4 regions of the Promicromonospora sp. NPDC059942 genome follow, and region 1 is predicted to be linked to each of the others. Evidence: riboswitches for the same ligand, from Rfam matches in the RefSeq annotation. Region 1 holds a riboswitch; each other region holds the start of a gene.

Evidence for each region. Region 1 has a riboswitch for S-adenosylmethionine ahead of metE (5-methyltetrahydropteroyltriglutamate--homocysteine S-methyltransferase). Riboswitches for the same ligand answer to the same signal wherever they lie in the genome.
Region 2: another riboswitch for S-adenosylmethionine. It lies ahead of ACFV9Q_RS12920 (methylenetetrahydrofolate reductase); the one in region 1 lies ahead of metE (5-methyltetrahydropteroyltriglutamate--homocysteine S-methyltransferase).
Region 3: another riboswitch for S-adenosylmethionine. It lies ahead of ACFV9Q_RS14540 (aminotransferase class V-fold PLP-dependent enzyme); the one in region 1 lies ahead of metE (5-methyltetrahydropteroyltriglutamate--homocysteine S-methyltransferase).
Region 4: another riboswitch for S-adenosylmethionine. It lies ahead of ACFV9Q_RS25745 (LLM class flavin-dependent oxidoreductase); the one in region 1 lies ahead of metE (5-methyltetrahydropteroyltriglutamate--homocysteine S-methyltransferase).

Annotation. Positions count from the first base shown of each region.
Region 1 is NZ_JBHWLR010000003.1:491,482-497,241, reverse strand. It holds gene metE (5-methyltetrahydropteroyltriglutamate--homocysteine S-methyltransferase) at 1-1,358, opposite strand, end outside; SAM riboswitch class I at 1,367-1,470, opposite strand; gene ACFV9Q_RS07255 (type 1 glutamine amidotransferase domain-containing protein) at 1,648-2,352, shown strand; gene ACFV9Q_RS07250 (LysR family transcriptional regulator) at 2,396-3,301, shown strand; gene ACFV9Q_RS07245 (hypothetical protein) at 3,323-3,799, opposite strand; gene ACFV9Q_RS07240 (Cmx/CmrA family chloramphenicol efflux MFS transporter) at 4,010-5,191, opposite strand; gene ACFV9Q_RS07235 (GNAT family N-acetyltransferase) at 5,327-5,760, opposite strand, start outside.
Region 2 is NZ_JBHWLR010000007.1:82-5,841, forward strand. It holds partial or broken gene ACFV9Q_RS12915 (hypothetical protein) at 1-148, opposite strand, end outside; gene ACFV9Q_RS12920 (methylenetetrahydrofolate reductase) at 342-1,286, opposite strand; SAM riboswitch class I at 1,291-1,407, opposite strand; gene ACFV9Q_RS12925 (carbohydrate ABC transporter permease) at 1,502-2,425, opposite strand; gene ACFV9Q_RS12930 (carbohydrate ABC transporter permease) at 2,425-3,300, opposite strand; gene ACFV9Q_RS12935 (extracellular solute-binding protein) at 3,373-4,617, opposite strand; gene ACFV9Q_RS12940 (hypothetical protein) at 4,833-5,645, opposite strand.
Region 3 is NZ_JBHWLR010000008.1:40,681-46,440, reverse strand. It holds gene ACFV9Q_RS14555 (glycoside hydrolase family 3 N-terminal domain-containing protein) at 1-2,008, shown strand, start outside; gene ACFV9Q_RS14550 (O-succinylhomoserine sulfhydrylase) at 2,057-3,322, opposite strand; gene ACFV9Q_RS14545 (rhodanese-like domain-containing protein) at 3,319-3,768, opposite strand; SAM riboswitch class IV at 4,067-4,181, shown strand; gene ACFV9Q_RS14540 (aminotransferase class V-fold PLP-dependent enzyme) at 4,213-5,631, shown strand; gene ACFV9Q_RS14535 (hypothetical protein) at 5,635-5,760, opposite strand, start outside.
Region 4 is NZ_JBHWLR010000023.1:61,930-67,689, reverse strand. It holds SAM riboswitch class IV at 526-637, shown strand; gene ACFV9Q_RS25745 (LLM class flavin-dependent oxidoreductase) at 1,046-2,200, shown strand; gene ACFV9Q_RS25740 (rhodanese-like domain-containing protein) at 2,239-2,679, shown strand; gene ACFV9Q_RS25735 (GNAT family N-acetyltransferase) at 2,676-3,344, shown strand; gene ACFV9Q_RS25730 (O-acetylhomoserine aminocarboxypropyltransferase/cysteine synthase family protein) at 3,341-4,726, shown strand; gene ACFV9Q_RS25725 (LLM class flavin-dependent oxidoreductase) at 4,723-5,760, shown strand, end outside.

The DNA.
Region 1 (5,760 bases):
GCCCGCTGCGCGTACGGCGCGCGCTCGACGTCGGCCGCGGTCAGCGCGGCGGTCCGCTCGCGCACCGCCGGGACGACGACGCCGGGCGCCGCCGCGCGCGAGCGCACCGCCGCCGTCGACTCCGCGAGCCGGTCGGCGACCGCCGCCCGGCCCTCGGTCAGCCCGGTGGCCAGCGTGACGACCTCGGCGACCTTCTGGTCGGCGAACGCGAGCCACGACTTCAGGTCGGCGTCGAGACGGGGCTCGTCGGCGACGTCGTGCGGCACGTGCAGCAGCGACGTCGAGGTGCCGACGGCCACTGCCTCCGCGCCCAGCTCGGCACCCAGGCCCTCCAGGAGGGTCAGGCGGGCGTCGAGGTCGGCACGCCAGATGTTGTGGCCGTCGATCGCGCCCGCGACCAGGGTCTTGGTCTCCAGGCCGGGGACCGGTCCGGTCGGCGCGGCACCGCGCACCAGGTCGATCGCGATCGCCTCGACGTCGGTGCCGGCCAGCAGGGCGAGCCCGTCGCCGGCCTCGCTGCGCAGGTCGCCGTACGGGGCGGTGACCAGGATCGCGGGGCGCTCGGCGGCGACGCCGTCGGCCCCGGGGGAGAGCTCGGTCGCCAGCGTGGCGTAGGCCCGGCGGACGGCGTCGGCCACCTCGTCGAAGGGGACGTCCAGCAGGTCCGTGACCAGGGCCGGCTCGTCGAGCTGCACCCAGGGTGCACCCGCGGCGGCGAGCGCGCGCAGCAGGTCGGCATAGGCGGCGACGACGTCGTCCAGCCGGTCCAGGGGGCGGAAGCCCTCGGGGGAACCGTCCGCGGGCTTGCTCAGGAGCAGGAACGTCACCGGGCCCACGAACGCGGGGCGGGTCACGACGGCCTGGCCGCCGTCGGCCGGCTGCGCCAGCTCGGTGAACTCGCGCACGGCGCGGTCGTCGACGAACCCGATCGGGGTGTCCGGACCGATCTCCGGGACCAGGTAGTGGTAGTTCGTGTCGAACCACTTGGTCATCTCGAGCGGCGCGTTGTCGCCCTCGCCGCGCGCCACCGTGAAGTAGGCCGAGAGGGGCAGGCGGCCCCCGTCCGCGGTGAGCCCGGCGAACCGGTCGGGCACGGCGCCCAGCAGGGCGACGGCGTCGAGCACCTGGTCGTAGTACGAGAACGAGCCGGGGACGGCAGCGTTGCCGGCGTCCAGGCCCAGGTCGACGAGGCGGCGGGCGGTGGTCAGCCGCAGGTCGCGGGCGGTCGCCTCCAGCTCGTCGGCGGTGGTGCGGCCGGCCCAGAAGGACTCGACGGCGCGCTTGAGCTCGCGCCTCCGGCCGATGCGCGGGTAGCCCAGGATCGTGGCGGTGGGAAGGTGCGGGTTCGTGACTGCCATGCGTATCAGCTCCATCGGACCTGGCGTTAGCACCTTGCCCCGAGATTGGCGCCTCGGAGGTAGGTTGCTGCGGTGTCGTGGAGCCAGGACTCTCGACCGCTCTGGATGATGAGACTTGATCGTAGGCATGCCCGGGATGTGGTCGGCAAACCGTCCACGCCTCGGACAAATCGGAGCCATAAGTTTGGTGATGGATCCGCCTGACCGTTTCGGCATCCGGTGATGGATTCTGACGTTCCCCGAGGACCGCACCCAGCGGGCAGCTCCCCGAACAGATCGGAACCACACCATGTCGAAGATCCTGATGGTCGTCTCTGCCGCGAACAGCCTGCGCCTGGCCGACGGCACCGAGCACCCCACCGGCTACTGGGCCGAGGAGGTCGCCGCCTCCCACCGGGTCCTCACCGCGGCCGGCGCCCAGGTCGACGTCGCGACGCCGGGCGGCGTCGCGCCCACGGTCGACGCGGTCAGCCTCGACGAGCGCGGCGGGGTGCCCGCCGCCGACGCCGCGGAGTTCCGCGCCTACCTCGACGGCATCGCCGGCCAGCTCGCCCACCCGCTCACGCTGGCCGACGTGCGCGGCGACGACTACGACGCGATCTACGTCCCGGGCGGTCACGCCCCCATGGCGGACCTCGCGCACGACGCCGACCTCGGCCGACTGCTGCTCGCGGCGAACGACCGGGGCACGACCGTGGGCGCGCTGTGCCACGGAGTCGCCGCGCTGCTCAGCGCCCAGGAGCCGGACGGCACCTTCGCCTACGCGGGCCGGGCGCTCACCTCGTTCACGGACGAGGAGGAGCGCCAGGGCGGCCTCGGCGACGCCGCGCCCTACCTCGTCGAGTCACGGCTGCGCGAGCGCGGCGCCGTCGTCCAGGTCGGCGCACCCTGGAGCAGCACCGTGGTCCAGGACGGCAACCTGATCACCGGGCAGAACCCGCAGTCCAGCGCGGCCGCCGCGGAGGCGGTGCTCAAGGCGCTCGCCGCGCGCTGAGCCCGGCTAGCCTGTGGGCAGGACGACGACGGAGGGGGTGCCGGTGCCGGGTCTCGACCTCCTCGCCACGTTCCTGGAGGTCTACCGCACCGGGTCGCTGTCGGCGGCGGCCGAGCGGCTGGGCGTGAGCCAGCCCGCCGTCACCGGGCAGCTCGCCCGCCTGGAGGAACAGCTCGGGACGCGCCTGTTCGTGCGGTCGCGCCGGGGCGCCGCGCCCACGGAGCGCGCCGTGGCGCTGGCCGCCGAGGTGGGGCTCCACGTGGACGGGCTCCGGACGGCGCTCGGTCCCCGCGACGTCGAGCCGGCGGCGCGGGGGCTTGTCCGGATCGGCGGGGCGGCCGAGCTGATGACGGTGCGTGTGCTGCCCGCGCTCGCGCCGCTCGTACCGCAGGGCCTCCAGCTCCGGACGACGCTCGGGCTCGGCGACGAGCTGCTGGCGGCGCTGGCGGCCGGCCACCTCGACCTGGTCGTGTCCTCGGTGCGCCCGCGGCAGGACGCCGTGGTGGCGACGCCGCTGGTCGACGAGGAGTTCCTGCTCGTCGGGCCCCCGGCCCTCGCCCACACCGTGGACGCGGGGCGTCTGGCAGCCGACCCGGTGGCCGCCCTGGCGCACCTGCCGCTGGTCGCCTACGCGGAGGACCTGCCGATCGTGCGCCGGTACTGGCGCAGCGAGTTCGGCCGGCGGCCGCCCAACACGACGGCGGTGGTGGCGCCCGACCTGCGCGCCGTGCTCGCCGCCGTCACCGGCGGTGCGGGCGTGTCCGTGCTGCCGCGGTACCTGGTCGCGCCCGCCCTGGACGCCGGGCAGGTGGTCGAGCTCCACCACCCCGAGGCGCCCCCGTTGAACACGCTGTACCTCGCGGGACGCCGCGGCGTCCCGCACGGGCCGGCGGTCGCCGCCGTCCGGGCGCGGCTGACCGAGGCCGCCGCGGAGTGGGGGAGCCTCTAGCCGGTCATGTCGTCGGGCCGGTCACGCCCCGGCGCACTCGCCGCTCTCCACCGGACCCGAGAGGCCGACGAGCGGCGGGTATGCCGAGACCCGGAGCTCCCAGCCGGCCGGGTCGGTCGCCGTCACGTAGGAGTCGCCCCCGTGCTCGGCGTGGGTCACGTCCGAGAGCGGGTCGAACCCGTGCTCCTGGAGCACCGGGTCGAGCCCGGCGGCGAGATCGGCGAGGCCGTCGCTGGGCTCGTACAGGTCGCCCTCGCCCAGGCTCTCGGCGAGGAAGAGCACGCACTCGCCGTCCGGCTGCTCGGTGAGGGACGGGAAGCGGTCCTTGGCGGTCCACTCGACCTCCGGGACGGCCTCCTGGAGCGCGCCGAGGACGTCGTCCAGCGCCGCCGTGTACCGCTCGGTCGCGGCCTCGCGTGCGGGGGCCGGCTCCGCGGGTCCGGCCGGGACGTCGGGACCCGCGGAGCAGGACGCCAGCACGGCGGGGAGAAGCAGCACCGCGCAAAGTGCCCGTAGGGGGAACAGGGGCCGCATCCGTCTCCTCGTTCGTGCTCGACGCCGTCGTGCCGGGGACGCTACCAGGCACGACGGCGTCGCGGTCAGAATGTCGCCGCGGATTCCCCGGGCACGCGACGGCTCCCGGCGGTCTCCGGGGAACACGTTGCACAGCCGAGGAGGTAACGCTCAGCTAGCACTGCTACCTCAGCGTTACGCCCTCGGACGCGTGACGTCTTCCCCGAGGCCTGCCGGGTGTGCGTGGGCTGTCGCCCCGAGCGCGACGGCCACCGCCGTCAGCGCCGCGCTCGCCGCCAGGGGCCCGGCGGGCCCGAGCGCCACCACGGCGCTCCCGCCGAGCACCGGACCGGCGAGCGCGCCGAGGTTGAGGGCGACCGTCGAGAACGCGCCGCCCAGGGTCGGCGCGCCGTGGGCCGCCGCCATGGAGCGGGCGATCAGCGTGCCGCCGACGGCGAACGACAGCGCGCCCTGCACCGGCGCGAGCACCCACGCCGCCGCGGGGATCGGCGCGAGCGCGGCCCACAGGACCCATCCCGTGAGCAGGGCCGGGCCGGCGATCACGAGCAGGCGCCCGCCGTGCGCGTCGGCGAGCCGGCCCGCGGCCGAGACCCCCGCGAAGGCGCCCAGGCCGAACAGGGCCAGCACCACCGGGACCAGCGCGGACCCGAGGCCCGCGCCGTCGGTGACGACGACCGCCAGGTAGGTGAACGCGCAGAACGTCGCGCCGTTGACCAGCACCCCGAGCGCGAGGTGGTGCAGCAGGCGCGGGGAGCGCAGCGCGGCGAGCTCGGTCCGCAGGTCCAGCCGGGCGCGCGGCGCCTCGGCGTCGAGCCGTACCGGCGTCAGGCGGACCACGGCGACCAGGGCCGCGGCCGAGACCCCGGCGATCGCCCACAGGGCGGACCGCCAGCCCCAGAGCTCGCCCAGCAGCGCGCCGGCGGGGACGCCGGCGACCAGGGCGAGCGTCGTGCCGCCGAGGATCACCGCCAGCGCCCTGGCCCGCCGCCCGGCGGGGACGACGGCCTGGACCGTCGACAGCGCGACCGCGAGGAACCCCGCGTTGGCCACCGCGGCGAGGAACCGGGTGCCGAGCAGCACGGCGAAGCTGTCGGTCAGTGCCCCGGCGACGTGCGCCGCGACGAAGACGAGCAGGCAGGCGGACAGGGTCCACCGGGGCGGCAGGCGACGTCCGACGGCGGCCGTGAGCGGCGCGCCGACGACCATTCCGACCGCGAAGCCCGAGGTCAGGTAGCCGGCCTGGGCGAGCGAGACGCCGAGGCCGGCGGAGATGCCGGGCACGAGCCCGGCGAGGACGAATTCCGACGTGCCTTGCGCGAAGACCGCGACCGCGAGCACGTAGAGCAGGACAGGCATGAAGAACTCCGAAGGGTGGAGGGAGACGGGTAGGCCGGGACGGCACTACGGGCCCTTCGGATGCGGGTGTTCTCTACCGGGGCATCTCGGGCTACCGGAGTACCGGCAGCCCTGATCTGGATGCTTCGGGAGAACTCATGCGGTGAAGCTAGCAGGTACGGGCAGCGGACGCCGCCATGCGACCTCGCGGTCGAGCTGGCCCGTCGAGCGGAAGAGCTGCACCTGGTGGGCGTCGGGCAGGGCGGCGGCGAGCGCTCGCGTCGTCGTCGGGCCGAAGCCGAGCTTCTGCCAGAAGCCGCCCGACCGGCGGGAGAACAACCAGGCCTCGCGCGCTCCGGCGTCGGCGGCCCGGTCCAGCGCGAAGCGGGCCAGGCGCAGGCCGTCCCCGGCGCCGCGCAGGTCGGGCCGGACGGCGACGCTGCGGATCAGCGTGTGCGCGCCGTCCGCGCCGAGCTCGAAGCCCGTCGTCGCGGTGACCGCCCCGGCGTCGTCGCGCTCCAGCCAGAGGCGGACGGCAGGCTCCGCGAGGGCCGCGACCGTCAGGTCGGCCGTGCGGAGGAACGCGGCCA
Region 2 (5,760 bases), on a different contig from region 1:
CGGGGGCGGCGACGGCGGCGGGCGCGGCGATCGTCGCGCCCGCGGCACCGATGCCGAGGACGACGGCGCTACGCAGCAGGTCGCGCCGCCCGAACGCGGCGTGGCTGTCGGGACTGCAGTCGGTGGAGCTGTGGTCGTGTTCGTGCACGGTGGGGCCTCCACGGTTCGGTCGCGCTGTGACGTGCCGATTTCATCCGTAGTATCGGCCGCTCTGCCGACCGGCGGGTACATCACACCCACCCCATCCCCCACACAACATGCCCGCCCAACCCGTTGAGTGCTGGCTATTTGTTGGTTTCGGGCGCGGAAAGCAACAAATAGCCAGCACTCAACGAAGGGGGTTAGGCGGCGGCTCGGCCCGTTAGGCCCACTCGGTCCAGGAGGTCCAGGGCCGGGCGGTGCTTGTTGAACGTGTAGACGTGCAGGCCGGGCGTGCCGGCGTCGAGCACTTCGCGCGCGAGCGCCGCGGAGAACTCGATGCCGTGCGCGTGCTGGGCCTCGGGGTCGACGGCGCCGTCGGGCGCGGTGAGCCGGTCGAGGTCGCGCAGGAGGTCCGCGGGCGCCGCCACCCCCGTGAGCTCCTGGACGCGGCGCAGGCGGCGGGCCTCGGTGGTGGGCAGGATCCCGGCCAGGATCGGGATGGTCACGCCCTCCGCCCGGGCCGCCTCGACGAACCCGGTGTACGAGTCCGCGCGGTAGAAGAACTGGGTGATCGCGAAGCTCGCGCCCGCCTCCTGCTTCTCCAGCAGCCGGCGCACCTCCTGCTCGCGCGTGGTGCCGGCCCCGGGGTTGCCGTCCGGAAACGTGGCGACGGCGATGGCCAGCGGCCGGGCGGCCGAGCGCAGCGCCGTGCTGACGTCGGCGGCGCACCGCCGCTCGTCCACCTGCCGCAGGAGCCGCACGAGGTCCACGCTGGAACGGACGCCGTCGGCCGGGGGGCGCCAGTCCGGCTCGTCGCGCGGCGGGTCGCCGCGCAGGGCGAGGAAGGAGCGCACCCCGGCCTCGAGGAACTCCTCGATCACCGCGGAAACGTCCTCACGGGACGCGCCCACGCAGGTCAGGTGGGCCACCGGGAGCACGGGCGTGCCACGCAGCAGGGTCGCGAGCACCTCGCGCGCGGTGGCCCGGTCGCCGCCGGCCGCCCCGTAGGTCACGGAGACGAAGTCCGGGCGGGCCGCCACGAGCCGCTGCGCCGTCTCCCAGAAGTTGGGCGCGGCATTCGGCCGGCGCGGAGGCATCAGCTCGAACGACACCGTCGGGCGGTGCGGGTGTACCTCGGCGACCATGGCTGCTCCATCGAACCTGGCGTGAGCACCTTGCGTCCCTCGCGCCGCGGCGACGCGGCGGAAGGTCGGCAGGTTGCTGCGGTGTCAGGGAGCCAGGACTCTCGACCGCTCTGGATGGGGTTCGCCACCATGCTAAGCGACCGTCCAGCACTGGGACAGAATTCGTCCGGAGGTCGAGACGGCCCGGTCCACGGTGTGTGGACCGGGCCCGCCCGCTACTTCACCGACCCGGCCACCAGGCCGCCCACCAGGCGCTTCTCGATGATCATGAACAGGATCACCACGGGCACGATCGCCACGACGGACACCCCGAACACGTACTGCCAGGACGTCTCGTACTGGCCCACGAACTTGGTGAGCGCCACTGACAGCGGCTGGTTGCCCGCCGTCGTCAGCAGCACCAGCGAGGCCGCGAACTCGTTCCAGGAGGCGACGAACGTGAACACGACCGCCGTCACGATGCCCGGCCAGACGAGCGGCAGGTTGATCTTGGTCAGGACGGCGAACGTCCCGGCGCCGTCGAGCTGCGCCGCCTCGTCGACCTCCTTGGGGATGCCCGCGAAGAAGCTGTGCATGATCCAGACCGCGAACGACAGGTTGAACGCGGCGTTGACCAGGATCATCGCGACCCACGTGTCGAGGATCCCGATGGCGATGAACTGCCGGAACAGACCCGACGTCAGCACGGCGGGCTGCACCATCTGGGTCACGATCACGAGGAACAGGAAGAACAGCCGGCCCGTGAACCGGAACCGCGCCGTGTAGTAGGCGGCGGGCAGCGCCACGGCCAGCACGAGCAGCGTGGCGCACAGCGAGATCACCAGGGTGGAGATCAGGTTCTGCGCCAGCGGCGTCTCGGGCGTGGACCACATCGTGACGTAGTTGTCCCAGTGCCACTCCGTGGGGAAGTAGGTGGGGTCGACCGACCTGATCTCGGCCTTCGTCTTCACGGAGCCGAAGAACATGATCAGGTACGGCAGCAGGAAGACCACCAGCACCACGAGCCCGGCCAGCAGCCGGAGCAGCAGCGACCCGAGCGGCACCTGGTCCGTCGTGTACTTCCGCACCCGCCTCCGGTTGTCCGACGGCGGCCGGGCCGCGCTGTGCGCGGTGGTCCCCGGGTCGGTGATCGCGGTCATCAGACCTCCTCCAGGGGGCGGACGACCCGCACGTAGACGGCGACGATGGCGATGACCACCAGGAACGCGATGACGGACAGCGCGCTGGCCAGGTCGATCTGCCGCTGGTTCTGCATGTACTTGAAGATCATCGTCATGACGGTGTCGGCGTCGTACCCGGGGATGGACCCCGTCATGACGCGCAGGATCGGCAGCGAGTTGAACACGTTGATGATGTTGATCAGCACCGCCACCGAGATGGCGCCCCGCAGCTGCGGCAGCACCACGCTGAAGTAGGTGCGCGCCCCGCTCGCCCCGTCGATGCGCGCGGCCTCCACGGTCTCGCCGGGCACCGTCTGGAGCCCGGCGAGCACCGTGTAGGTGGTGAACGGCAGCGACACGAACACGGCGACCGCCATGGCCCACGCGAACGCGGTGCCGGGGTGGCGGGTCCAGCCGTAGCCCTCCGGCGTGCTGATCAGGCCGACGTCCACGAGGAACGAGTTGATGATGCCGAAGTACGGCTCCAGGCCGTAGTGCACCACGAGCGTCGTCATGACGACGCTGGAGGCCCACGGCACGATGACGGCCATCCGCACCAGCCTGCGGCCGGGGAACGCCTTGTTCAGCAGTGCCGCGAGCGCCAGCGACCCGATCAGGGTGCAGGCCACGACGACCACGACCCACACGACGGTGCGGCCGAGGATGGGCCAGAAGTACTGGAAGCCGATGACCGTCGCGAAGTTCGCGAGGCCCACTCCCCCGTCGTCCAAGCCGCTCTGGCTGATGTCGCGTGTCGAGTTCCAGAACATCAGGCCGACCGGGAACAGGACCACGGCCGCAATGAGTGCGACCGCGGGCCCGATCCACGGCAGGGCCTTCAACAGGTCCTTCACCAAGTTCCCCGTGCTTTCGGTTCGGCGTTGCGTGTGGTCAGCCGTGCCGGGCACGGCGGTCGGTGCGGGGCGTCAGCCCGCGTCGACCTGTCCCTGGATCTCGGTCAGGACGTCCTGCGCCGACTTCTTCCCGTCGAGCTGGCCGAAGAGGGCCTTGAACGCGGAGTCCGCGGCCTGCCAGTCCGGGTTGGTGCTCGGGTAGAACTGCGCGTCGGGCAGCACCTCGAGGAACGGTGCGAGCGCCTCCTCGCCGGCGAGCTGCTCGGAGCCCGAGAGGGTGGTGGGCAGGAAGCCCTCGGCCTGGACCCACGGCACGTAGACGTCGGCGGAGTAGAAGTAGTCGAAGAAGGCCGTGATGGCCTCCTGCTTGTCGCCGTCGTTCTGGAACGCCATGAGGTGGTCGGCCACGCCCAGCGTGAACGGCGAGCCGTCCTCGGTGGGGATGGGGTGGATCGAGTACTCCAGGTCCGGGTTGTCGGACTCGATCTGCCCGACGCTCGGCGGCAGGCCGATCTGCATGCCGACCTTGCCCTGGACGAAGATGTCGAACAGCGGGCTGCGGTCCGTCGCGCCGGCGTCGGCCTGCGTGGCGCCCTCGTCGATCATCTTCTTGGCGAACTCGGCACCCGGGAGGTTCTCGGGGGTGTCGATGGTGATGGCCTCGGCGTCGCCGAAGGTTCCGCCGCCGCCCCACAGCCACACTGCTGCCTCGGCCTGCGCCTCCTCCGAACCGAGCGGCATGCCGTAGCCGGCCACGCCGCCGCCGAGCTCCGAGACCTTCTTGGCGGACTCGAGCAGTTCGTCCCAGGTGGTGGGGACCTCGGCGCCGGCCTCCTCCAGGAGCGCGTCGTTGACGAACAGCGCGCGGGCGGAGGCGATGAACGGCAGGCCGTAGGTGGTGCCGTCCACCTGGGCGTTCTCCAGGAACGTGGGCTGGAAGTCGGCGTAGGTCTCCTCGGAGGTGACCTCCTCGACCGGGTACAGCAGCTCGTCCGCGGCGAAGCCGGCGAAGGGGCCGCCGTTGTAGATGTCGGGTGCGTCGCCGCCCTGGATCTTGGTGGCGATGACGGACTCGAGGTTGTCCCAGGACTCGACCTGCAGGTTGACGTCGATGTCGGGGTTCGCCTCCTCGAATCCGGCGATCACGTCGTCCCAGTTCCCCTGGGTGGCGTCGGAGTAGCTGGGGACGAGCAGGTCGAGAGTCGTCCCGTCGCCGGTCGCCTCCCCGCTGGACCCGCCGAACCCGCAGGCCGTCAGTCCGGTCGTAGCGGCGAGCGTGATCGCCATGATCCCGCCAAGCCTCTTGTACTGCGCCATTGCCGTCCCTCTCCTTCGTGGTGGTGCAGGTCACGTTTTCACTCGGGTCGGAATCTGTCAATGGTTCTAACAAACCTGTGACACACGGGTGACACAGCGTTTCCAGACCTGCCCCTGGGGCAACCGAGAGGGAGCAAGAAGGGCCGCAGCCTGCGGCTGCGGCCCTTCTCCTGGTGTGTCTCCGAGCCGACGACGAAGCACGCCGACCCTGGTGATCAGCAGCCGCATCCCCCAGGGACGCCCTGCGCGATCCAAGCCTGCGAATCGGCAAACCGGGAGGTCCCGGGGTAGGTGACCTTCCACCATCCCTTCCGGGACGTGACGACCGTCGAGATTCGAGCGTCGGACCCGATCCTCAGGTCCCGCACGAAGGTGGCGCGCTTGTCTCCGTACGGGCCGTCGGCGTCGAACGAGAGGATCGCGGCGCCCGAACGGAGCCGCAGCCACGACATGGATCCGTCATCGGCGATCCGCATCACGCGCGTCGTCGCATTGATCCGCGCGGGTCGGCCGTCGGTCGCCTGCGTCGAGATGGACCCCTCGGTCCAGGTGCTGCGCCGGAACTGCACCGTGTTGGCGTTGTTCACGTCGATGTGGTGCCGGACCCTCGTCCCGTCGGGCTTGCGCACCACCGTGAAGATCTCGACGCCCGCGCGGTAGGTCCCGGGGTCGATGGTCCCGGTGAAGTTGATGCTTCCCCGCGTGAGCATGCCGGTGCTGCTGGTGCGCTTCAGCTCGATGGTGCGCCTACGCACCGGCTGGCGGTCGATCTTCTGGAGCGTGACCTGAGCCTCGGCTCCGAGCAGGGTCCCGCCGGACGCCTTCAGCGCGACGGAGTACCTGAACTTGGCGGACGCGGGGTTGAGTTCCGGGTAGGAGACGCTGCCGTCGATGGTGGCGCCTCGGGCGAACATCGACGTGGTGACCGTGGTGCCCTGGCGCTTGTGGACGTCGACCACCGGCAGCGACGCGGCCTGTGCCGCCGGGGCGACGACCAGGCCGCCGGCGAGGAGGGCGGTGGAGGCCACCAGTGCGACCAGACCACGGCTGAGAAGAGAGCTGCGAGACGTGCTGTGCAGAGACATCGTGCTGTTCCCGTCTTTCGGAGGATGCCCGCCCCGAGCACGTCGCTCGTCGTCGGGC
Region 3 (5,760 bases), on a different contig from region 1:
GCCCTACCTGGACCCGCGCCTGTCCACCAAGAAGCGGGTCGCCGACCTCCTGAAGCGCATGACGCTCGCGGAGAAGGTCGGGCAGATGACGCAGGCGGAGCGCGGGAACGTCACCAGCGACCCGACGGTCATCGCGGAGCTCGGCCTCGGCTCGGTGCTCAGCGGCGGCGGTTCGACGCCCGCCGAGAACACCCCCGACGCCTGGGCGGACGCGATCGACGGCTTCCAGACGCAGGCCCTCGCGACGCGGCTGCAGATCCCGCTGATCTACGGCGTCGACTCCGTGCACGGGCACGGCAACCTGAACGGCGCGACGATCCTGCCGCACAACATCGGGCTCGGCGCCACGCGCGACCCGCTGCTGGTCGCGCGCGCCGAGCGCATGGTCGCGTCCGAGACGCGGGCGACCGGCATCCCGTGGACGTTCGCGCCGTGCGTGTGCGTGGTGCGCGACGACCGCTGGGGCCGCACGTACGAGTCCTTCGGGGAGCATCCCGCGCTCGCGAGCGTGCTCGGCGCGGCCGCCGTGACCGGCTTCCAGGGCAGAGACCTGGACAGCAGCACGTCGGTGCTCGCGACCGCCAAGCACTTCGTCGGCGACGGCGACACCACGTTCGGCACCGGCGAGGGCGACTACACGATCGACCAGGGCATCACCGAGCAGAGCCGGCGGCACGTCGAGCAGGTGGACCTGCCGCCGTACGTGGCGGCGCTCAAGGCCGGTGTCGGGTCCGTCATGCCGAGCTTCTCCAGCATCGACTGGACCGACGACGGCCTCGGCAACCCCGTGAAGATGCACGCGAACCGCGAGCTGGTCACCGGGTGGCTCAAGCAGAAGCAGGGGTTCGACGGCTTCGTGATCAGCGACTGGCAGGGGATCCACCAGATCCCGCCGCTCGCGGACGACTCCCCGACCACCGACCAGATCGTCACCGGCGTGAACGCGGGCATCGACATGTTCATGGAGCCGTCGCAGTTCGAGCGGTTCCACACGCGGCTGCTCGCGGCGGTGCAGGACGGGCGTGTCAGCGAGCAGCGCATCAACGACGCCGTGTCCCGGATCCTCGTCGCCAAGTTCGAGCTGGGGCTGTTCGAGGAGCCGTTCGCGGACCGGTCGAACGCCGACGACATCGGTTCGGCGGAGCACCGGGCGATCGCCCGCAAGGCCGTCGCCGAGTCGCAGGTGCTGCTCAAGAACAGCCACCGCGCCCTGCCCCTGGACGACGACGAGAGCATCTACGTCGCGGGCCGCAACGCCGACGACCTGGGCAACCAGGCCGGCGGCTGGACCGGCACGTGGCAGGGGTTCTCGGGCGACGTCACCGCGGGCACGACGATCCTGGAGGGCATCCAGGCCGCGGCCGACGACGTCACGTTCAGCGAGGACGCCTCCGCGCCGACGGACGGCGCCGACGTCGGCATCGTCGTCGTCGGCGAGACGCCGTACGCCGAGGGGTTCGGCGACGTCGGCGGGCCCGAGTGGGCCTGGGACCCGGCCGACGGCGGGGTGCCCCGCGAGGAGAAGTCGATGTCGCTGCAGCCCGGCGACGCCGCGGTCGTGGAGAAGGTCTGCGCCGAGATCAGGACCTGCGTGGTCCTGGTGGTCTCGGGGCGGCCGCAGGTGCTCACCGACCAGCTCCGGTCGATCGACGCGCTGGTCGCGTCGTGGCTGCCGGGCACGGAGGGCGCCGGCATCGCGGACGTGCTGTTCGGCGACCGGAAGTTCACGGGCAAGCTCCCGGTGTCGTGGCCGCGGTCGGCCGACGACCCGGTGGTGAACGTCGGGGACAAGCACTACGACCCGCTGTTCCCGTTCGGCTGGGGCCTGTCCACGGGCGGCCGCACGTCGCACCACGACGAGCAGCGGCTCGCGCTGCAGAACGAGGTGCTCGACCCCGCCACAGGCGTCCCGCCGGCGGCGGCCAAGGCGATCGCGACCTCGGACGTGGCGCTCCTGGAGGGCCACGAGACCCAGGCGACGCGGATCCTCAGCCGGGCCGGGAGCTGACGAGGCGTCGAGGTCCGGCGGTCGCGTCGACCGCCGGACCCCGACGGCCTACCCCGCCGAGGACAGCGCCTGCTGGACGTCCTCGATGATGTCCTGGACGTCCTCCAGGCCCACCGAGAGGCGGACCGTCGTCTCCGCGATGCCGACGGCGGCCCGCCCCGGCGCCCCCAGCTTGCGGTGCGTGGTCGTCGCGGGGTGGGTGATCAGGGACTTCGCGTCGCCGAGGTTGTTCGAGATGTCGACCAGCCGCAGGGCGTCGAGGAACGCGAACGTGTGCCGCTTCGCGGCGTCGTCGTCCGTGCCCGCGGGGACCGCCAGGTCGAACGTCACGACGGTGCCGCCCCCGCTCATCTGCGACCGCGCCAGGTCCGCCTGCGGGTGGGAGTCGAGGAACGGGTAGCGCACGGTGCCCACGGCGGGCAGCTCCTCCAGGGCCTGCGCGACGGCGAGGGCGCTCGCGCTCTGGGCCGCGACCCGCACCGGCATCGTCTCCAGGCCCTTGAGCAGGGTCCACGCGTTGAACGGCGCCAGCGACGGCCCGGTGTTGCGGATGAACGTCTGCACGGGGCCGGTGATGTACTCCGTGGAGCCGAGGATCGCGCCGCCCAGCACACGCCCCTGCCCGTCGATGTGCTTGGTCGCCGAGTAGACGACCACGTCGGCGCCCAGCTCCAGCGGCTTCTGCAGCAGCGGGGTGGCGAACACGTTGTCGAGCACCACCGTCGCCCCGGCGGCGTGCGCCAGGTCCACCACGGCGCGCACGTCCACGATGTCCTGCATCGGGTTCGACGGCGTCTCGAAGAACACCACGTCGGCGGGCGTCGAGAGCGCGTCCTCCCACTGGGACAGCACGTGCCCGTCCACGTAGTCGGTGCGCACGCCCCACTTCTTGAAGATCTCCTCGAAGATCACCACGCTGGACCCGAACAGCGCCCGGGCGGCCACGATCCGCGAGCCGGAGCTCACGAGCGCGGCCAGCGACGTGAACACCGCGGACATGCCGGTCGCGGTCGCGTAGCAGGCGTCGGCGCCCTCGAGCTGGCGCAGGCGCTCCTCGAAGGTGTGCACCGTCGGGTTGCCGTAGCGCGAGTAGACGAACCGGTCGACGTCGCCCTTGAACGCGGCCTCGGCCTCCGCGGCGTTGTCGTAGACGTAGCCCTGCGTGAGGAACAGCGCCTCGCTCGTCTCCTGGAACTCGCTGCGCTGGTGGCCGCCGCGCACGGCGAGCGTCGCCGGGCGGACGCCGTCAGGGAGCGGCTTGCGGCCGGAACCGCCGGGGTTCGCGCCGGGCGGGTAAGCGCCGGTGACGGTCACGCGGGGCCCGCCGTCCACGGCAGGCCGGCGACCTTCCAGCCCTGCTGGTCCCGGACGCCGTCGGCCCCGGGCGCACCCTCGAAGCCCTCCAGCACGTTGTACGACGGCGCGATGCCCGACGCCGTGGCGAGCCGCGCCGCCGCGATCGAGCGCTGGCCGGACCGGCACAGGAAGACGACGGGCCCGCCGGAGACGCCAGCCGCCTTGAGCTCCTCCAGGAACCGGGGGTTGGGGCGGCCGCCGGCCTGCACCCACTCGGCGAACACGGGCTGCTTCTCCAGCGAGGCCGTGTCCGGGATGCCGATCGTGCGCCACTCGCCGTCGGTGCGGACGTCCACCAGCGTGGCGTCCGGGTCGCCGGCGAGCAGGTCCCAGGCCTGCTGGGGCGTGATGTCGCCGGCGTAGCCGTCGGCCGGTCGTGCTTCGACGCGCGCGGGGTCGCTCATGATGCTCCTCCATCGGTCGTGGCGGTAGCACCCTCGTCCGTCCTCCGCTGCTGCGGGGAACGCTGGGTTGCTGCGGCGTCGTCGTGCCACGTCACTCGGCCGCTCGGGATGGTCGTTGCCAACCCTACGACATGGTGTCCGGTGGGTGGAACAGTGTCTCGACAGGCAACCCGACCAATTCAGTAGGAAAGCCGGTTCTCGCTACCGTGACGACGATGCCGCGGCCCGCCCAGAACGTGGGACCAGCATCTGAGACATGCGTTGACAGGAGTTTTGCCCGCAGCACAGGATGGCCGCAGGTCATGAGCGCCAGCGTCAAGCCCCGGCTCGCTGGCCGGCAACCCTCCCTCCGCGGTGGGGTGCCCCGGGTGACGACCAGGCCGCGCGCAGCCCGCGTGCGGCAAGCGCGGGGGAACCTCCCCCAGGACTGTGCTGGAGGACGCCATGTCTGCTCCCACTCTCAGCCGTGCCACCGCGGTGACCGACCTCGCCCCGCTGCGCCCCGTCGTGGGCGGCGGGACGCTCGTCCCGCTCGTGGACGGCACGCAGGTCTCGTACGCGAACCTCGACGTCGCCGCGTCGGCCCCGGCCCTGCAGGCCGTCGCCGACCGCGTCACCCAGGTGCTGCCGCTGTACGCCAGCGTGCACCGCGGCGCGGGCTACCTCTCCCAGGTGAGCACGGCGCTCTACGAGACCGCGCGCCGCACCATCGGCGCGTTCGTCGGCGCCCGCGAGGACGACCTGACGATCATCACGCGGAACACCACCGACTCCCTCAACCTCCTCGCCGGCTGCGTCCCCGCGCAGGCCGACGGCGAGCCCGGCCGCGTGCTGGTGCTCGACGTCGAGCACCACGCGAACCTGCTGCCCTGGCAGCGCACCACCGGCGCGACCGTGCTGACCGGCGGTGCCACCGTGGCCGAGACCGTCGCCCAGATCCGGGAGGAGCTGGCCGACGCCGCCGAGGACCGCCCGTACGCCCTCCTCGCCCTGACCGGCGCCTCGAACGTGACCGGCGAGTCCCTCCCGATCGCCGAGATCGTCGCCGTCGCCCACGAGTTCGGGACGCGCGTGGCGCTCGACGGCGCCCAGCTCGTGCCGCACCGCCGCATCTCGCTGGAGTCGACCGGCGTGGACTACCTCGCGTTCTCCGGGCACAAGACCTACGCCCCGTTCGGCGCCGGCGTGCTGGTGGGCCACCGCGACTGGCTCGACGCGGGCACGCCGTACCTCGCCGGCGGCGGCGCCGTCCGCCGCGTGCGCGTGGGCGGCACCGACTGGCACGAGGGACCTGCCCGCCACGAGGCCGGCTCGCCCAACGTCATCGGCGCGGTGGCGCTCGCGGCGGCCTGCGAGGAGCTGGCCGCGCTCGACCCGGCCGAGGTCGTGGCGCACGAGAACACCCTGCGCCGCCGGCTCGTGTCCGGGCTCGAGGCGATCGACCGCGTCGAGGTCGTGCGGGTCTGGGCCGACGCCGTCGACCCGGTCGGCGTCGTCACCTTCACCGTGACCGGGTACGACCCGGGCCTCGTCGCCGCCTACCTGTCCGCGGAGCACGGCATCGGCGTCCGGGACGGCCGCTTCTGCGCGCACCCGCTGCTCGGCCGGCTCGGGTTCGACGCCGGGGCCGTGCGCGCCTCGGTCGGCGTCGGCACCGCGGGCGAGGAGATCGAGCGCCTGATCGCCGCCGTCGGCAGCCTGGTCGAGGACGGCCCGCAGGCTGGGTACGACGTCGTCGACGGGCTGTGGGTCGTGACCGACGACCCGCGCCCCGTGCCCGAGGGCTCCGGCCTCGCGGGCCTGCTGGCGACGGCAGCCCTGGGCTTCGACGAGGCCTTCGGCTGCCTCCCGGACGAGGACTGACGGCTACAGCGCCAGCGCCACGCAGATGCCGCCCATGGTGAGGTCCAGCCCGATGCACCACAGCGCGAGCGAACGGTTCACCACGACGTCACGGCGGTAGTGCACCACGTCCCACCCGGCGTGCGCGGC
Region 4 (5,760 bases), on a different contig from region 1:
TTCTGCGTTGTGGGGGTGTGGGCTCGGCGGTGTCGGTCGATCGCACGAGTTCGGCTGACCGCCCGGCTCGTCTCGTGACCCCGGCCGGTTCGGTGCGTGACTCCGGCTGGTTGCTGACGCCGGCGCGTGAGTCCGGCTGGTCGCCGACGCCGGCGCAAGAGTCCGGCTGATTGCTGACGCCGGCGCAAGAGTCCGGCTGATTGCTGACGCCGGCGCGTGACTCCGGCTGGTCGCCGACGCCGGCGCGTGAGTGAGCGGGGACGGCTAAGCGAGAGTGCGCTACTACCCAGTCATTGCGCCCGAAAACAGCCTGGTTCCGGGCCCAATGACGGGGTAGAAGCGCACCTTGCTCGGGCGGGGTCCGCGCCCGCGTCAGCCAGCGCACCCCACCCCCTGGCGAGACCCTGGTCCCGGGATGTGAGATCTGGGCAAGGATCATTGACTTCTATGGGTTCCATTCGTATCTTCTGTGACATCGAGACCAATCACACCAATCCGATCGGAGAGATGTAGAAAGCCTCGACAGGTCATGAGTTCCGACGCGAAGCCCCGGCTGGTCGGACGGCAACCCCCCGCGCGGGTGGGTGCCCCGGGTGAGGACCAGGTCCACCGCCGCCGGCGGATGACAACACGCGTCGCTCGCCGATGGGCGAGCAGGTGAGGAGAACGACGATGACCCGGAGCGCTGCCCCCGCCGTCTACGTGTCCCTGCCGTCCCGGAACGTCACCGTGCGGGCTGGTGCTGCCCCGCGCGAGGACATGTGTTGTCACTGCTCCTGTCGCTGACGGCGACAGTCCCACACTGACAGCCCCGACGCGCTGACCGGTCGCCACAGGCGCCACCGGCCCGCCGCCCGGACTCCTCTCGGCGTCGCACGCCGAGCCCCGGCCGTATCCGGCCCTCACGTTCCTGACCGGACGTCCCACTCCTGCCCTCTGGCAGCCACGCTCCCGGGTGACCCCTGGACGCCGTCGCGCACCCTGCGCGCGCCGGCCGGGTCCTCCGGGCGCCGTCGCGCAGCCGCAGCCCGAACGGAGCCCCGCCGTGCCGTACCCGTCGCAGCCCACGTCCCTCGCCCCCACCTCCTCCCGTCCCGTCGTGCTCGGCGTGGACCTCACCTCCGCCGGCGCCCGTCCGGGCGCCCACCGGGCACGTGGCCCGGTCGCTCCGCGCCCGTTCGACGGCGAGCGGTTCCTGCACCTCGTGCGGACCGCCGACCGCGGCCTGCTCGACTTCGTCAGCCTCGACGAGGGCTTCCTGCTCCACCCCGGCCGCAGCCAGGTCACGGGACGGCTGGACACGGCCGTCGCCGCGGCCCGGGCCGCGCGGGTCACGGCCGGCATCGGGCTGGTCGCCGCCGTCGACACGGTGCACGTCGAGGCGGCGCACGCCGCCGTCGCGCTGAGCAGCATCGACCGCGCCAGCAGCGGCCGGGCCGGCTGGCAGGCCGTGCGGCAGGGCAAGCTCCCCGAGTCCGACGACGCGTGGGCCGCGCGCGTCGAGCTCGGCATCCGGTCCGTGACCCAGGTGTGGACCGGACGCCCCGGCAGCGGGTCCGGCGCGGTCGAGCTCGACGCCGAGGGACGGTTCCGCGTGGACCACGACGGCATCCGGTTCGCCGTCCGGGGCCGCCGCGCCGAAGGAGACGCGCTGCCGCAGGTGCCCCCGCCCGTCGTCGTCCGCGTGCGCTCCGAGGCCAGCGCGGCGCTCGCCGGCCGCACCGCCGACGTCGCGCGGATCACCGTCACCGACGCCGCGCACGCGGTGCGGCTGCGCCGGCTCGTGCGGGACGCCGCGCTGTCCGCCGGGCGCGACCCCGAGGAGCTGCGCGTGCTCGCCGAGGTCTACGTGGTGCTCGCGCAGGAACGGGCCAGCGCGCGGGCCCGGCTCGAGCTGGTTGAGGCGCTGGAGGGCACGGCCGCCATGGGCGACGGGCTCGTCGTCGCCGACACGCCGGACGAGCTCGCCACCCTGATCGCCGACTGGACCACCGTCGGCGCCGTCGACGGGTTCCTCCTGCGGCCGTCCTCGCTCAGCTCCGACCTCGACACCATCACCGACCACCTGGTGCCCGCGCTCCAGCAGGCGGGCCTGTTCCGCACCGAGCGGACGGCGACGTCGCTGCGCGGCTCGCTCGGGCTGTCGGACGTCGAGGCCGCCGAGCGGGCGCTGCCCACGGGCCGGCTGCTGAGCGCCTGACGACCCGACGAACCACAGACGACCCGGAGGAGACCATCATGACCACCCCTGAGCTGCAGACCCCCGACGCCGCGGGCGCCAAGGTCGCCGGCGGCGCCCTGCTGATCGACGTCCGCTCGGCCGCGGGCCGCGCCTCGGCGGGCGAGATCCCGGGCGCCACGCTCGCGGACCGCAACGACCTCGACGCCTTGTTCGGGCCGTCCGACAACCCGGCGATCACCCTCGACACGCCCGTCGTGATCGTGTGCGGCTCGATCAACGGCTCCGGCCCGGTCGCGGAGGCGCTCGCCGCCCGCGGGTACACCGACGTCTCGCACGTCGACGGCGGTTTCCCCGCCTGGAAGGAGGCGGGGCTGCCCGCGACGGAGGCGGCAGACCGGCCTGCGCCGGAGGCGGACCAGCCCGCGGCAGCCGGGGCGGACCAGCCCGCGACCGCCGGAGCGGACCAGCCCGTGACGGCGCCGAGCGCGGCACCATGACGATCGCGGACGAGGTCTGGGCGGCCCGGTCTACCAGTGGCACGGTGAGCGGCACGGGCGGCAGCGCGCCGAGCGTCGTCGTCCGGCGGGTGCGGGACGACGAGCACCGGGCCGCCGCCGAGGTGCTCGTGACCGCCTACACGCACGACTTCGACATCAGCGACGGCTACCGCCAGTCGCTCGGCGACGTCAGCCGCTGGGCGAGCGAGCACGAGGTCTGGGTCGCGGTGCCGGCCGCCGAGACGGGCGCGGGCGGTGGGGCCACCCGCGTGCTCGGCGTCGTCGTCACCCCGGCGCTCGGCGGGCCGGCGCTGTCGCAGCTCGCCCAGGACGGCGAGCTCGACTTCCGCCTGCTCGCGACGCACCCCGACGCCCGCGGGGGCGGCGTGGGCGAGACGCTCGTGCGGCACGTCATCGAGCTCGCCCGTGACCGGGGCGCCCGGCGCGTCGTGCTGAACTCCGGCGACCAGATGCGTGCGGCCCACCGCCTGTACGAACGGCTCGGCTTCGCGCGCCTGCACGAGCGCGAGACGCGCCTCGTCGAGACGAAGCAGGGGCCCACGCGGCTGCTCGCCTTCGGCCTCGACGTCACAGCCGACACCGCCGCTGACGCGGACCCCGCCGCCGTCACCACCGGCATCAACACCCCGGACGGCCGCCCATGACCGGCTTCGCCACCCGGCAGGTGCACGCGCGCAGCGCGGGGCGGGACGACGCCGGGCGTGCCACCGGCGCGCCCGACACCGCGCCGTCGGCCCGCGTGGTTCCGCGGGCCACGCCCGTCTACCTCACCGCAGGGTTCGAGTTCGAGGAGTGGGAGCAGGCCGCCGGCCACTTCGGCGCGGGCGAGGGGTTCGCGTACACGCGCACCGGCAACCCGACCACGGCCGCCGTCGAGCAGCGGATCGCCGCCCTGGAGGGCGGCACCGACGCCCTGTTCCTGGCCAGCGGGCAGGCGGCCGTCACGGTCGCCCTGCTCGGCCTGGTCGAGGCCGGGCAGCGCGTGCTCGCCGCGTCCAGCATCTACGAGGGCACGCGCGGGCTGCTCCTGGAGAACCTGCCGCGCCTCGGCATCGACGCCGACTTCGTGGACGACGCCGCCGACCCCGCTGCCTGGGAGCGCGCGATCCGCCCCGAGACGCGCGTGCTGTTCCTGGAGTCGATCCCGAACGCGCGCAACGACCTGCCCGACCTCGCGGCCGTGGCCGACGTCGCGCACGCCCACGGGCTGGTGCTCGTCGTGGACAACACGCTGGCCACGCCGTACCTGCTGCGGCCCATCGAGCACGGCGCCGACGTCGTGGTGCACTCCGCCAGCAAGTTCCTGGCGGGGCACGGATCGGTGCTGGGCGGCGTCGTCGTCGACGCCGGGACGTTCGATTTGCGGGCATCGGGCGGGCTGTACCCGCACCTCGTCGCGCCGAGCCGCACGGGCGGGCCGAGCGTGGCCGACCGGCACGGCGGCAACGCGCGCCTCGCGTACCTGCGCGAGACCGTCGCGCCGCGGTTCGGCCCCACGCCGTCGCCGCTGAACGCGTTCCTCGTGGGCCAGGGCATCGAGACGCTGTCGCTGCGCGTGGCCCGGCAGAGCGCGTCGGCCCTGGAGGTCGCGCGCTGGCTGGCGTTCCGGCCGGAGGTGGCGTCGGTGGACTACTCGGGGCTGGACTCCAGCCCCTCGCACGCACTGGCCAAGCGGTACCTGCCGGACGGCCAGGGCTCCGTCTTCACCTTCACGCTGCACGGCGGCGCCCCCGCGGCGCGCGCCCTGGTGGAGGCCGTGCAGGTCTTCACGCACATGACCCACATCGGCGACGTCCGCTCCCTGGTACTGCATCCCGAGAGCACCAGCCACGTCCTGCGCACCCCGGCGGAACGTGCCGCGTCGGGCATCCACCCGGGCACCCTGCGCCTCTCGGTCGGCATCGAGGACCTGCCCGACCTCATCGGCGACCTCGACCGCGGCCTCAGATCGGCGGACGAAGCGGCCCGGCGCGCCGCCGCCGGCACCCCCGACGCGAAGAGCACCACACGCAAGGAGACACCATGACCCGCCAGCAGCACCTCGGCTGGTTCCTGGCCCGCGGCTTCGGGCCGCACGGCTGGGGCCACGACTACCTGGACTGGAACTACGACTGGACCCGGCCCGACCTCTACGTCGAGTCGGCCCGCGCCCTGGAGCAGGCGGGCGTCGACCTGCTGATCATCGAGGACGCCCCGTCGCTCGGCAGTCCCGAGACCATCGACCTGCGCGTGCGGCAGGCGTTCGGCGGCCCCAAGCACGACCCGCTGCTGCTGGCCCCGTACCTGTTCGCAGCGACGCAGCACCTGGGCATCGTGCCGACGGTCAACCCGGCCGCCGTGCTGCCCTACACCGGGGCGCGCCAGCTCTCGACGCTCCAGCACCTCTCGGGGGGGCGGTTCGGCCTCAACCTCGTGACCGACACGGGCAGCGCGCGGCACTTCTCGGCCGCGCCGCCGCTGGGGCACGACGCCGCGTACGACCGCGCCGAGGAGTGGCTCGACGGCGTCCGCTCGCTGTGGCGGTCCTGGGACGACGGCGCGCTGATCGCCGACCCGGGCACCGTCGGGCCCGGCGGTGTCCGGACCGGGGGCCGCTATGCCGATGGTGGCCTGCTGCGCCCGGTGCGGCACCGCGGCGAGCACTACGCGTTCGACGGCCCGCTCAACGCGCTCCCGTTCGCCGACGGCGCGGACGGCGAGCCCGTGATCGTCTCGCCCGGCGGCTCGGGCCGAGGGCTGGCGTTCGCGGGCGCGAACAGCGACGTCCAGCTCGCGCTCGCGCCCCTGACGGAGCGCAGCGTGCGCGACTACCGGGCCAGGGTGCACGCCGCGGCCCGCGCGTCGGGCCGGGCGCTGGAGCACGTCAAGGTGCTGTTCGCGATCAAGCCCGTGCTCGTGTCCAGCCCGCAGGAGGCCGACCGGCTGGTCGCGGCGTCGGCGAACCCGGACGACGGGACGCTGTGGCGCATCGCCGAGCAGCAGTCGAGCGACCTGGAGACCGACCTGACGGCGCTCGACCTCGACAAGCCGCTGCCCACGGGCCTGTTCGGCGACCACGTC